DNA from 3 places in the Brevibacillus sp. BD137 genome. Region 3 is predicted to be linked to each of the others. Evidence: riboswitches for the same ligand, from Rfam matches in the RefSeq annotation. Region 3 holds a riboswitch; each other region holds the start of a gene.
What was found. A riboswitch is a leader RNA that binds a small molecule or an ion and turns the genes downstream of it on or off. The one in region 3 is predicted to bind cyclic di-AMP.

Region 1: linked by a shared signal. The riboswitch ahead of ODZ53_RS05240 (CAP domain-containing protein) and the one ahead of ODZ53_RS21745 (C40 family peptidase) in region 3 are both predicted to bind cyclic di-AMP.
Region 2: linked by a shared signal. The riboswitch ahead of ODZ53_RS24455 (quaternary amine ABC transporter ATP-binding protein) and the one ahead of ODZ53_RS21745 (C40 family peptidase) in region 3 are both predicted to bind cyclic di-AMP.

The regions. Positions count from the first base shown of each region.
Region 1 is NZ_JAOTNO010000002.1:408,440-413,146, reverse strand. Features, by position in the region: gene ODZ53_RS05250 (homoserine dehydrogenase) at 1-628, shown strand, start outside; gene ODZ53_RS05245 (hypothetical protein) at 729-881, shown strand; gene ODZ53_RS05240 (CAP domain-containing protein) at 946-1,746, opposite strand; cyclic di-AMP (ydaO/yuaA leader) riboswitch at 1,754-1,911, opposite strand; gene ODZ53_RS05235 (rhodanese-like domain-containing protein) at 1,996-2,340, opposite strand; gene ODZ53_RS05230 (cold-shock protein) at 2,771-2,974, shown strand; gene ODZ53_RS05225 (hypothetical protein) at 3,144-3,590, opposite strand; gene ODZ53_RS05220 (2-phosphosulfolactate phosphatase) at 3,705-4,445, shown strand; gene ODZ53_RS05215 (catalase) at 4,526-4,707, shown strand, end outside.
Region 2 is NZ_JAOTNO010000014.1:144,127-148,833, reverse strand. Features, by position in the region: gene ODZ53_RS24465 (heavy metal translocating P-type ATPase) at 1-1,527, shown strand, start outside; gene ODZ53_RS24460 (copper ion binding protein) at 1,592-1,792, shown strand; cyclic di-AMP (ydaO/yuaA leader) riboswitch at 2,543-2,689, shown strand; gene ODZ53_RS24455 (quaternary amine ABC transporter ATP-binding protein) at 3,083-4,309, shown strand; gene ODZ53_RS24450 (ABC transporter permease) at 4,293-4,707, shown strand, end outside.
Region 3 is NZ_JAOTNO010000011.1:118,983-123,689, forward strand. Features, by position in the region: gene ODZ53_RS21735 (sensor histidine kinase) at 1-1,150, opposite strand, end outside; gene ODZ53_RS21740 (response regulator transcription factor) at 1,151-1,870, opposite strand; gene ODZ53_RS21745 (C40 family peptidase) at 2,085-2,606, opposite strand; cyclic di-AMP (ydaO/yuaA leader) riboswitch at 2,611-2,750, opposite strand; gene ODZ53_RS21750 (LiaF transmembrane domain-containing protein) at 3,070-3,474, shown strand; gene ODZ53_RS21755 (PspA/IM30 family protein) at 3,539-4,234, shown strand; gene ODZ53_RS21760 (class I SAM-dependent methyltransferase) at 4,329-4,707, shown strand, end outside.

The DNA of each region.
Region 1 (4,707 bases), on a different contig from region 3:
TGGTTTGGCCGCTCTTGCCAAAAAACATGGTACCGCGTTGAAAATTAGTGGAGCAACAGCAGCAGCTCTGCCGACGATCGATCTTTTGCAGTATAACTTGGCAGGCTGTGAAGTAAAACGAGTCGAAGGTATTTTTACGGGAACGACGAACTTCGTGCTCACAAAAATGATGGAAGAGGGGCTCACCTGTACAGAAGCAGTCGAGCTCGCTCAGAAGATGGGGATTGCCGAACCGGACCCCTCTTACGATATCGATGGTTGGGATACAGCTTCGAAGCTCACGATCCTGGCAAACGCAGCTTTTGGCGGGCAAGTAAATCTAACCGATATCGCACGCACAAGTATTCGCGAAATAACCTCGTTACAAATCGAGACGTGGAAAAAGCATGCGAAGATTCCCAAGCTGATCGGAACGATCCAAAAGGAAGCGAATGGTACGGTTTCTGTAGCAGTTGAACTGTGTGCGGTGGATTTTACCCATCCGTTTGCATCCGTATCAGGTACGACAAAAGCCATCCGGGTAGAAACCGATGTCATGGGGGATTTATTGGTCGTTGGAGGAAAATCAGATCCTGTCGCGGCAGCAGCGGCTGCCTTAAAAGACCTTGAACATATTATTAGCAGATAGGTTCATTTGCATGTGCTTCCAGTGTTCCTTAGGAATGAGTCGTTTAGAACCGCGTGCATACTAGGGATGCACCACCAAAAACGGTGAGGGGGCCATACGGATGAAGCAATCGTCTGATGTCAATGCCGAGCTGCAGCAAGTATCTGCTTACCCAACCAAGCAAGAAATGAATCAAAAGAACGTTGCTTTGCTAGATGAGCAGGAAAGCTGCTGTACCCCCAAAAAACAGGCTTCTGAAACACAGCCGGAATAATGCCTACACGAAAAAGCCGGGTCTCGATTAAGAGACACCGGCTTTTCGTTTCGTGCAAAGCGTGTTACCCGATAAATTCTTGTACCCAGTAGCCATTTGTGAAGCCTACACCAATTTTTGTGAAGTCAGGGTTCATAATGTTTTGGCGATGGCCTTCACTGTTCATCCATTGTTGCATGACTTCTTGTGGACTCTGTTGACCCATGGCGATATTCTCACCTGCAGTCGAGTATTGAATGCCATACTGCTTCATCATGTCAAATGGGGAACCGTACGTTGGGCTGTTGTGGTCAAAATAGTTGTTAGCAGACATATCTTGTGCTTTTGCCAAAGCTACTTTGGACAGTGTTGCATCCATTTGAACAGGCTTGAGACCTGCTTTTGCACGTTCTTGGTTTACCAAATCCGCGACTTGTTTCGCAAAATCACCCGTCTTAGCTTGATCCGCTTGATTTACTGGAGCGGCAGGCTCAGTGACATTATTGGTAGGTTGTGCTGGTGCTGTTTGTACTGGTTGTGCTGGTGTTTGTTGTACTGGAGCTTGTTGTACGGGTGCTTGTTGGAAAGATCCTGGTTGATACGGGCATGGTTGTTGTACAGGTGTAGCTTGTCCTTGCTTAACAGGTTGCATCAGCTGTACTGCTTGTGGCTGGCCAGGAACAAAGCCTTGCTTTTGGAAAAAGTTAAGGAACTGTTGAGCATTTGGTGCTTTTTGGAATTGTCCCATATTTTGACCCACATTGAATTGGAATTGTCCGTTCTTCAATGGGCAGTTAGATGCTGCGGAAGCAGAAGAAGCAAACCCTGTCAAAGCCAAGCCCAGACCAAGAGTCATCGCGATTGTAACAGAACCAAAACGTTTCATAAAACAAATCTCTCCTTTTTTTTGCCTACGAGGTTAGTTGTCGGATTCGGATTGAGGAAACAACCCTACGCCAGTTCGGCGATTCACCCCAATGTGGAATAGGTCATCCACAAAAAAGTCCCCCGCACTTCCTTTTCAAGGAGGAAGTCTCGGCTTATTTCGTTTGGCATGAACAACGATATCAGACAATCCCAATCGAAATAAAGGAGTAATATATGGCAAATAGCTAGAATCGTTGATAAATTAGGCTCATTTCGGTTCGTTTGATTGTTCCTTCCAGGCAGTTAAGCCGCCTTCCAATGCATTTGCATGGAAACCATGCTCACGAAGGAGAGCCGCAGCTTTTTGAGCTTTGTTACCTGTTGTACATAAGGTAACGATCTGGACATTTTGCGCGAGTTTTTCGGTTTCTTCATCAAGTGGCTTGTCCTGTTCTTTCATAAGAAGATAGGGGACGTTTTGCGTCGATGCGTTTTCGTGAACGAGGCTGCCGGAAACAAATTTCTCGGCGTCGCGTACGTCCAATAAAAGTACGGGCACTTTCTTTTCAAGCATTTCGGATAATTGAATGGTTGTCAAAATATGATTTTGCAATGTAATCCCTCCCAATCCTATTGTATCAGAGTCCCGCTTCGTCCAGAATAAGGGTGAACGGTTGCTTTTTTTGGACAACCATGGTAGAATGAGGTTGCTACTTGAAAAATTGATACCTAATCATTCATCGAGGTGTTTGTATGCTGATGGATAACATTTTTGAATCCCCGATTCACACTGGCGCGGTCTTCGGAGCCGCAAGGATGGAAGAGAGGAAGGGCTTTCATTGTTTTAGGTTTTCAAAAGGTTTAGTTTTTTATTTTGCAGTTCCGTCCTATGACATTCGCATATTTGCTGAATAAGTAAAATTCACATATCATGAAGGCGTATCATCGCACATGATCTGGTATTTCTTCATGATATGTGAGCTTTATTTGCTTCGGTAAATATGACTAGCATATTCAAATTGAATTTTTGGAGGTTTTTTTAGATGCAAACGAACGGAACAGTAAAATGGTTTAACGCAGAAAAAGGTTTCGGTTTCATTCAAGTAGAAGGCGGAGACGATGTATTCGTACACTTCAGCGCAATCCAAGGTGACGGTTTCAAAACTTTGGACGAAGGTCAAAAAGTTCAATTCAACATCGTTCAAGGCAACCGTGGCCCACAAGCTGAGAACGTAGTAAAACTGTAAGTCTCCTTTTCAAAGAAACTGTCCTTTCGAGGGCAGTTTCTTTTTTTGTCGTGGTCGTAGAAGCAAAAAGGCGTTGGGATCGTCCCAAGCGCCTTTTCCTGCATACGAATGGATAAAAAAGGAACTATGGCGTCCCACCATAATTCCTCATTTTCTTCCTGCAAGATAGTTAAATACAAGTTTCGATTTCGACAGTTTGGAATTGACTGTCAAGAACGGTAAGACCAACAACTTGACCGCCGCCGATAGTAGTACGGCCATAAGTGGTGAGAAGGACATTTCTGTTGTTTTCTGCTACGGTAAGGCGGACTTCATAGTGGAAAGAAGCGGGGATCAGCGCATTGAAAGCAGTGCGAGTATTCGCAGGGATAAATTGCGTGATGTCAAGCAAGGTGCTAACTGGATTCGTTTGCGTAACTGCGTTACCCCAGTTTAATACTTGCACACGTACTTCAACCGGTTCTGTGTTCAGATTTACCAGGTCGAGGTGAGCGGTGAGAGCACGGGCGAGGTTGTTTTGCAAAATACCGGTCGTTCTCACAGTATTTCTTCTTGGGCGTTTGTGATTTCTTTTTTCCGAATTACCTTGATCGTCGTCGTATTCGATTTCAGTCATCCATGTTCACTCCATTCTTGTGTAATCTAGTGGGACAATAATACGATATTGTTTCTTGTCTTAATTTGTAACGGCGAACGTAAGGGGACGAGTACCTATTTTTGATAGAGGATGGTGGAGGGGTTGGGAGATAGAACTGTATGCAAACAACTAGACTATACAGCTCGATTTGATTGGGGATACGAAGGGGTAGAACAGGTCGGGGCAGCATCGGATATGATCGTCATTATCGATGTGCTCTCCTTCAGCACGTGTGTCGATATCGTAACGGGACGAGGAGGTATCGTCTATCCTTATCAGGTAAAGGATGAGTCAACCGTAGCATTCGCCAAACAAAAAGCAGCCCTGCTCGCTGGAAAACGCGGAGAACCAATCTCCCTTTCGCCCGCCTGTCTGAAAACGGTTCCAATGCGAAGTAGAATCGTATTACCCTCGCCAAACGGATCGACCTGTACCGTGTTGGCGAAGAAAACAGGTGCGAAGGTAATCGCTGCGTGCTTGCGAAACGCGCCATCTGTGGCCAGATACATACAGCAGCAGAATGGAACCGTAACCGTCATTGCTTGCGGTGAACGGTGGGGAAATGGAGCATTGCGTCCTGCTATTGAAGATATGATTGCGGCAGGTGCGCTGCTTCATGAATTGGAGGGGCATCGATTGTCACCAGAGGCCGAAATAGCAGTGGCAGCCTTTCGAGCGACCCAAGATCATCTTCCTGCTTACTTGAAGACATGCGCTTCTGGCCAAGAACTGATCAGTATGGGGTACCCGGAAGATGTCGAACTTGCAGCGCAGTGGAATCAGAGTGGCGCAGTTCCAGTGCTTAACGATGATTTTGCGTACGTAGCAATTTAGTCTTTTCGCATAAAGAACCCCTCATTCGGTAACCATGGTTATGAACTACACATGAGAAAAACTGGACAGGGAGGATTCATATGGATGAAAAGAACAAGTCCATCAACCAGGCAGAAGATAATATCCTGACGAATCGTCAAGGCCATCCGATTACAGACAACCAGAACTTGCGGACAGTTGGAAATCGCGGGCCAACCGTTCTGGAGAATTACGATTTTCTTGAAAAAATTACGCATTTTGATCGGGAGAAAACACCTGAACG
Region 2 (4,707 bases), on a different contig from region 3:
GGCTTGCAAGCAAAAACAGCAGTAGTCGTACGGGATGGCGTAGAAATGACCATTCCTGTAGAAGAAGTGAGACTGGGCGACGTCGTTCACGTGAAGCCGGGCGACAAAGTACCTGTCGATGGCATCGTCATGGAAGGGCAGTCCGCAGTAGATGAGTCCATGTTGACTGGCGAAAGTATTCCAGTGGATAAAGCCGCAGGCGATACCGTCATCGGCGCCACCTTGAACAAAAACGGCTTTTTGAAGGTCCAGGCAACCAAAGTCGGAAAAGAAACGGCTCTGGCGCAAATCATTAAAGTAGTGGAAGAAGCACAAGGAACAAAAGCACCGATTCAGCGTGTAGCTGACAGCATCTCCGGGATTTTTGTCCCAATCGTAGTAGGGATTGCTATTCTTACCTTCTTGATCTGGTACTTCTTCGTTATACCTGGCAACTTCGGTGAGGCTTTGGAAAAAGCAATTGCCGTACTCGTAATCGCTTGCCCATGCGCCCTCGGTCTGGCAACACCGACCTCAATCATGGCGGGCTCTGGACGCGCAGCTGAGCTGGGCATCCTGTTCAAAGGCGGGGAGCATCTGGAGACGGCTCACCACCTGGATACGATCATCCTCGATAAAACAGGGACTGTAACCAAAGGTGAGCCAGAACTGACAGACGTCATCGCCATTGATATCGAAGAGCAAGAGCTGCTCTCTTTGGTCGGTGCCGCTGAGAAAAACTCCGAGCACCCATTGGCTCAAGCCATCGTTCGCGGTATTGCGGATAAAGGAATCACACTGTCCGATACAGGTTCTTTTGAAGCCATTCCTGGTTTCGGTATTCAGGCTACCGTCTCCGGCAAAGAAGTACTCGTCGGTACCCGCCGTTTGCTGGAAAAACATCAAATTTCGTACCAAGCAGTGTCTGATACCATGCTGGCACTGGAGCGCTCCGGTAAAACGGCGATGCTCGCAGTCGTCGAAGGCAAGCTCGCTGGCTTGATTGCCGTAGCGGATACGATCAAACCAACCTCCAAGCAAGCGGTTCAGCGCATGAAAGCAATGGGATTGACTGTGATCATGATGACCGGTGACAACCGTCAAACTGCCGAGGCCATTGCCCGTGAAGCAGGAATCGATCACGTCATCGCAGAAGTCCTGCCTGAAGGCAAAGCTGCAGAAGTGAAAAAACTGCAAGAACAAGGCAAAAAAGTCGCGATGGTCGGCGATGGTATCAACGATGCTCCTGCACTCGCTACCGCTGACGTCGGTATGGCAATCGGTACAGGTACTGATGTGGCGATGGAAGCAGCCGATATTACCCTGATGCGCGGCGAACTGACTAGTGTCGCAGACGCCATCGAGATGAGTAAGCTCACCATCCGCAACATCAAGCAAAACCTGTTCTGGGCATTGGCCTACAACACCTTGGGCATCCCAATTGCCGCAATCGGCTTACTCGCTCCATGGCTTGCCGGTGCCGCAATGGCCTTCAGCTCCGTATCCGTCGTACTCAACGCACTGAGACTGCAACGAGTGAAGCTGTAACAACAGTAACAAGCGGCTTCGTCCGCCTTACCTATACAACATAAAATGCAAGGAGAGATTGATGATGACAAATATCACATTGAACGTAGAAGGCATGTCTTGCAACAAATGCGTAGCGCGCATCGAGAACACATTGAAAGAGTTGGGTGCAGAAGGCAAAGTAAACCTGGCTGAAAAAAAGGTTGAGGTTTCCTACAACGAGAGCAACTTGACTCTCGATGCAGTAAAAGAAGCTATTGAAGACCAAGGCTACGACGTCGTTTAATCATCGTGTCTTTGAAAAAGAAGCTCCTGCCTGAATCAATGAGGCAGGAGCTTTTTGGTATTGAGGTAAAAGTTGCTGTAGTGGAGGGGGAAGAAGCCCATTTCCAGTCTACGCTTCGGCCTACGCCCCGCAAGGGGTTGGACTGTCCGCTCCGAAATGAATGTCGGGAGCGCTTCAAAAGTAGAGTTTCGAGGAAGTAATCTCAGAGGTTGAAGCTGAAAACCCCCGCCATTCATTTCGGAGCTAAGTAGGGCTCCAGAGGCGCTAGGACTGGAAATGTTCTTCTTCCCAAGTGGCTGTTGTTTACATCTTGAGAGCATCATTCCAAAGGTCTTTTAAAAAGCATGTAGAACCTCATCAGCTCGTAGAGGAAACAGGAGAAATAAGCGAAGATCTTTGGACACCCCTACCGAGGCGTAGTGAAAAAAAGCGAAACTGCCTTTAGCGTCCACCTCTGAACTACATCCTGATGGACTACTTTGGACGCGGTTTCGTTTTTTTTCACGGAGCCGGGCACCTCATGCTCCCGCGCAGGGGTTCCAAGAATCTGAGCGTTTTCTCCTGTTTCCTCCCCACCCCACCAGCGAGCGAGAATAACGCACGATTTCTTTAATCGAATGAGCAACCGTAAGCTAATCCAATCCGAATCATAAAGAAAGACAAAGTCCGGTTAAAACCGTGCTAAACGAACGTTCACAATAACTGGAAGCGAGCGTATAATTCAAATCACAATCAAGCTCAAACAAGAAACAACACATACGGCCTAGTTCCGAGATTCTCGGAAGCGGGGGAACCAATCTTTTGGGGTTAATCCTGAGTGATCAGGAGGGATGAGGAAATGTCTTCTCTGCCATCCTACCCGTCAGCTAACCTCGTCGGCCAAAGCAGGGAAGGTCATGGATGGATAAAGTCTAGGCATTTTATGCGCAACAAGGGGATTCCTTGCGGGCGTGTGATAGGCTGATACAGGCTTTTTCTTTGGGACCTTTGTTCTGGAGGAAAAGGATGGATCGGTCTATTTTTTATGGAAATACCGACGAGCAGCTTACGCGATACAGTCGTGAAGGAAATGGTGTGGATCGCTTGGAGGCAATCGGTACGACATAAACCGCTGACAATCGAAATCAGGAAGACAGAGTACAGGGAGTCCTGAAAAGGGACGCCAGGTATTACGTAAGCCTGCGGATTTTCTACACGAGTAAAAATCAAGCGTGCCTGCTTGATTTGGCTTGAGTGTGGAAGCTTCGCGGGCTTTTTACATTTACGAAAAAACGAAGGATGAGGGATACCATGCCCAAAATGAAAGTCGATCAACTGACAAAAGTGTTTGGTAAGCAGCCCGAGCAGGCCTTGAAGCTGCTGGCAGAAGGACGAACGAAAGAACAAATTTACAAGCAAACGGGCCAATCCATCGGGGTCAATCAGGTCAGCTTTGAAGTCGAGGAAGGTGAAATCTTCGTCATCATGGGCCTGTCCGGCAGCGGCAAATCAACCTTGATCCGACTGTGTAATCGACTGATTGACCCAACGAGTGGAAGCATCGAGATCGATGGGGAAGAGATCGTGGACATGAAGGCGACGGCTTTGCGCGAGGTGCGGAGGAAGAAGCTCGGGATGGTTTTCCAAAATTTCGCCCTGTTTCCGCAGCGGACGGTACGAGAAAACGTCGAGTTCGGTTTGGAGATTCAACAAGTACCACCAGAGCTCCGGCAAGAAAAAGCTAGGGAAGCGCTCGCGCTCGTTGGATTAACCGAGTGGGAAAATGCGTACCCGGATCAATTGAGCGGAGGGATGCGCCAGCGGGTCGGATTGGCGCGGGCGTTGGCTAATAATCCAGATATTCTCTTGATGGACGAAGCGTTCAGTGCATTGGACCCGCTCATTCGAAAAGATATGCAGGATGAGCTGTTGGAGCTTCAGATGACGATGAAAAAGACGATCCTGTTCATTACACATGACTTGCACGAGGCGTTGCGGCTGGGCGATCGGATTGCCTTTATGAAAGACGGGCAGATCATTCAGATCGGCCGCCCGGAAGAGATCATGGCAGACCCAGCGGATGAATTCGTGCGGAAGTTCGTGGAGGATGCCGACCTGTCCAGGGTGCTCGTTGCTGAAAATGTGATGAAACGGGCAGAAGCAATCACGCCTGACAAAGGGGCGCGAGTGGCGCTGCAACTCATGATGGATAACGGCGTGTCCAGCTTGTACGTCGTGGACAAAAAGCGCACACTGCTCGGCTTGATTACGGCGTATGACGTATCACTCGCGATCAGTACGGGACATTCGCTGGAGACGATTATGAAAACCGACCTCCCTACCGTTTCACCTGACGCACGTCTGCACAGTTTGTTCCCGATGATGGCAGACCTGCATGTTCCGATTGCGGTTGTGGGCGAGCAGCAGCGTTTGTTGGGTGTCATCGTAAAAGGAGCGGTACTAGGCGGGCTGGTAGGTAAAGTCAATGTCCAAGAGCATCAGAGAGCAGAGGTGATGAGTGATGGACGCCGTGCCTAAGCTGCCGATTGGCGAATGGGTGGAAGAGTTCGTAGCATTGCTGGGTCAGTACAAAGGGGTATTGTTTGATCCAATATCTATCGTTATTTCCACAATGGTGACTTACTGCTCCACGGTTTTGGCAGAGATACCTTGGCTGATTCTCATCTTGCTGCTAGGGGCCGCTGCGTGGGTTTTTGCAGGGAGAGCGTCCATGGTTTTTACGGTAATCGGACTTTCTCTCATCAACAACTTGGGGTACTGGGATGAAACGTTGGAGACAGTGGGACTCGTCCTCACTGCCACCATGATTTCGATCGCTATCGGAATTCCGGTGGGCATTCTTTGCGCGAGACACGATACGTTTCGCAATCTAGTTACGCCAGTACTGGATTTGATGCAGACGATGCCAGCGTTCG
Region 3 (4,707 bases):
GTCCTTCTCGCTGATCACAAGTAAGGTAAATGGAGCCATCCGGTTTGTTGTAGTGAATGGCGTTGTTCAACAAATTTTCCATGACACGGCGCAGCTTAGTCTCATCCGCTTCGATGTGTAGTTCATTGGAGATTCGCAGCTTCCATTGAAACGTGAGACCTGCCTCTTTGATTCTTGGCAAATAGTCCTCAATGATTCCTCGCAAGAAGCTTTTGACATGAATACGGTTAATACTGAGTCGAACTTCAGAGCTTTGTGTGGTGAAGTCCTGCAGCTCATCCAGCAGCTTTTCCAAGTCCGTCGTTTTTAGCTCGATCTTGCCCATCTGTTTCTGTATTTTGGTCATATCCGTCACGCGACCAGAGCCGATGTATGAGGCATAACCTTTGATCGTGGTGAGAGGTGTACGGAAGTCGTGGGCAATCGAAGCAATCATTTCAGCCTGTCTTTCTTCCGCTAAGCGAAGCTCATCCACCATTTCCCCGAAATATCGAAAGAGTTGCCCAAATTCATCATGTGATCGATACGTAAATGTGACCAGCCGCTTCCCTTCCTGGATTTCTTGGGTGACGCGCGATAATTCGTTAACTGGCCGTAGTATCCAGCGAACGAACAAAGCGAGCAGAACCAATCCTACCAGACTAATGCTTCCGTAAATAAACCAAAGCATCATGGAAACCCCTGTCGTAGCCATCATGTCGTAATCATCCGTGTAGAAATAAACAACAATCTCCCCTGTACGCGGTGGCTCCTGCTGAAAATGGTACTCAGCGACCACTTTGAGGTCATTTTGCTTAGCAGAATCGCCACGGCTTGATGAGGAGGGGGAAGGCATTTTTAAATTATAGGCGCTTGATGTTTTGCTGTAGATGGTGTTTCCATTGGCATCCTTCACGAGCATGCGGTACATCACGTCGTCTGGCAACTGCTTCTCAAGCTCCATGCGTTCGATTGGGTCCTTGAAATTACTGACGAGAAGCAGTTGATTGAGCATGACCTTCTCTGCGGCTTCCTTCTCAGCTTGGTACTGATCATGCCGGTCATTTTTGAGTTGAGCGACAATAATGTCTTGAAAAACAAATTTAAACAACAAAATGTTGAGTGTGAGCAAGGCAATGAAGGAGAGAAAAATTTTATTGCGCAAGCTCATTTAAAGCTTCTCCCCGATAAATACGTAGCCTGTCCCCCATTGTGTTTTAATGAATTGACGTTCCGTTTCCAGCTTCTCACGGAGGTTTTTAATATGGACCGTCACTGTATTGAGCGAGCCATAACCATATCCCCAAACACGGTCATAAATTTGTTCTCTTGTAAAGACGATGCCCGCATTTTCTGCGAGGAAGGTGAGTAGTTGAAATTCTTTGGTAGAGAGCTCGATCTTTTGGTTACATACATATACGGAATACGTTTCTTTATGAATTTCCAAGTCCTTGAATTTCAAAACCGTAATCGGAGAAGAAGCTGTTTCCTTCTCAGGCTGCTCTTCGGTATGCTTTCGAATGCGCTCATAGCGACGAAGGTGGGCACGAATGCGAGCGAGCAGCTCTTCCGTATCAAAAGGCTTCGTGATGTAATCGTCTGCGCCGATTTCAAAGCCGACTACCTTATCTACCGCTTTTCCTTTTGCACTGAGAAACAGTATAGGCAAATCCCACTCACGGCGAATTTGAGAGCAGAGCTCGTAGCCACTCATGTTGGGCATCATAATATCCAAAAGGATCAGGTTGGGACGCTCACCTTGGCTGAGCAACGAGAGTGCATCTTCTCCGCTTTCAGCAGAGGAAACGCTGAAGCCCTCGTTCTCCAAAATGTCTTCTAGCAGTTCAATAATCTCCAGATTGTCATCGACAATTAAAATGTGATCTTTCACCGGAACAACCCCCAGTTACTTCTATTAATAAGGAATACCATTCAAAGAATGGGTCTTGTCTATCATAACATGCTTTGACCCTATCAGGGGAAGAAACCCCGTAAGTTATTAAGTTGTTCTAATATGTGAGGGTACCTCTTTAGACCAGGTACTAAATTTCGTCAGAAAAAGCCAGAGACGTAGTGTCCCTGGCTTTTATTATTTTGCCGAATGACTATTTTTTAGCTGGTTTTTCCGGCAACGATGCAGCTTGCACCGCTTTTTCCTTATTCGGAGTTTCTGCTTTCGCTAGAACAGGAGCACTGAGACGCTTGGCGCCTACATAACGCTTGCTCCAGTAGTATGGATCGTTCAACTTGGTGTTGACGACTCCACGACCAGATTCCGAGTGCACGAATGTGCCGTCTCCGATGTAGATACCCACGTGAGAAATGCTGCGACCGTTTGTATTGAAGAATACGAGATCGCCTGGCTGCAAATCTTTTCTGTCTACCTCTGTACCTAATTCGTACTGGGAAGCAGAATTGTGAGGCAGGTCTACACCTAACGCATCAAATACGTAGCGTGTGAAACCGGAGCAGTCAAAGCCCTTTTTGGACGAGCCGGAAGATTTGTAAGGGGTACCGTACAAGTCACTGACAACTTCATGGAGAGTATTCTCCTCAGCAGCCTGTGCAGCGCCTGCCCCCATAGCAAGTAATCCAGCCATAAATAAAGATAAAACCATCTTGCGCAAAAGAAACTGCTCCCTTCGTGAGCCTACGAGGTTAGCTGAAGGGTTCGGTCGAAAGGACGCCCTAGGCTGCTAGGAGTAGCAACCATTCACCCCAAAAACGTGGTTCCCCCGTTTCCGCTAAGCGGAATTCGGCTATTTTTCGATGTTTTTTTACACGCACTCTTACGAAGATTCTACGCCAGTCCTTTTTTTCCTTCTTTTTATCTGTTCATTCACATATTCGTCACAAAGATAGCGTCAAATGCTGTAACGTTTTCGTTCGACAGTGCAAGCCGCCTTTCGACGTGGGTTTATTCCTGCCTTGCTGGAGAGCTCGTCCGATTAAGGCAGGAAAATGTCTCCGTCCAAGGACGGAGGGAAAAACCAACCGCACGCCCGTTATGGGAAGCCTATACCGAGGGCTACAATAAGGGCATAACGTTCCACAAGCACCACATGCAAAACGAATGGAGGTAAGCGAGTAATGAGCGAACGGTCTGGCAAAGTACTACTCGGGCTGGTTCTGCTGCTAGTCGGTGGGTTGGTTCTTCTCGATCTGGTGGGTATCGATATCGGAGACTTGCTCGGGTTTATCATTCCCGGCGTGATCATGATATACGGTGCCAAAAAGATCATGGGACAAACCGGTTCACGATTTTGGGGAATCCTGGTCTTCCTATTCGGGTTCCTGATGTTGATTGGCAAGCTTGACCTACTGTTTCACGCGCTTCTGGCCATTGGGGTGATTTATCTGGGATATCGCTTACTGCGTCCCAGCCAAGAACCTAAACAAGCGCCACCTGCTTGGGAGCGTGAATGGGCCCAAAAAGTATTAAAGGAAGATACGCTGGACACTTGGGAGAGAGATGTAAGAAGACGCCCACAGTAACGCCAATGTCGCAAGAGTCTTTTGGATGAACAATATGATGTGATATGATGAGGAGGAAAAAATAATGAGTATCTTTAAACGTTTGCGTGACCTGACAGTAGCTTCGGTAAATGATGCATTGGATTCGATGGAAGATCCGGTAGTAATGCTGAATCAATATATGCGTGACATGGAAGTAGAAATCGGACAAGTTGAAGTAGCGGTTGCCCGTCAGGTTGCTCTGGAAAAGAAATTCCGTCAGCAATTGGACGAAGCCAATGCTCTGATTGAAAAACGTGATCGCCAAGTTAAGCTCGCCCTGACTGAAGGAGAAGACGAGTTGGCTCGTCGAGCACTCGCTGACAAGAAGCAGTACGAAGGCCGTGCAGCGGAATATGAAACTCTCTACCTGTCAGCATCCGAGTCAGCTACGCAAATGCGCGAGAAGCTGGCTGAGCTGAAGGAAGAGTTCTATAAAATGCGTGCGAAAAAGTTCACACTGATGGCACGTGCACAAGTAGCTCGTACACAAAAGCAAGTCAATCAAGCAGTTGTCGGTATCGGCAATCAGTCCGCAGGCCGTGGCTTCGCTCGCATGGAAGAGAAAGTCATGCGCATGGAAGCAGAAGCGCAAATGAGCGGGCAATGGCGCCAAACGAACCGCGCTTGGGAAAACGCTTTGTCTGAGCTGGAAAAGGATGATATCGATGCAGAACTTGCCAGCATCAAAGCATCCATTAATGAAGTAAAAACACCGGTAGCCAAACCAGTACAATCCTAATTCAACAGGAACTGGGGGACAAGGTGTAGAATAGATTGTGTCAATTCGGCAGCCTGTGTACATCAGGCTGCTTTTCCCCTAGGAGGTACGATTCTTGCAGGACTTCTTGGTCTTTTTGCGGCGGTTTATCGCTGAGCCTGGACGCGTCGGTAGTATCATCCCCAGCTCTCGTTTTTTATGTGAGCAAATGTTGAAAAGCGTCGATTGGGCTTCAACCGATGTGATCCTGGAGCTGGGACCTGGTACAGGGGCATTTACCCAAACGATCTATCAGCGCTTGCATCCCGGCACACAGTACGTGCTCGTGGAACGAGATTCCCAATTTCGCTCTATGCTTCAATCACGTTTTCCCGATCTTCCTATCAGGGAGGAAGCGACTAAACTTAGGTCTTACTTGGAGGAGCAGGACCTTGCAGGTGCAGATGTCATTATCTCAGGTCTGCCATTCGCCAATTTTCCACAAGAGCAGCGGG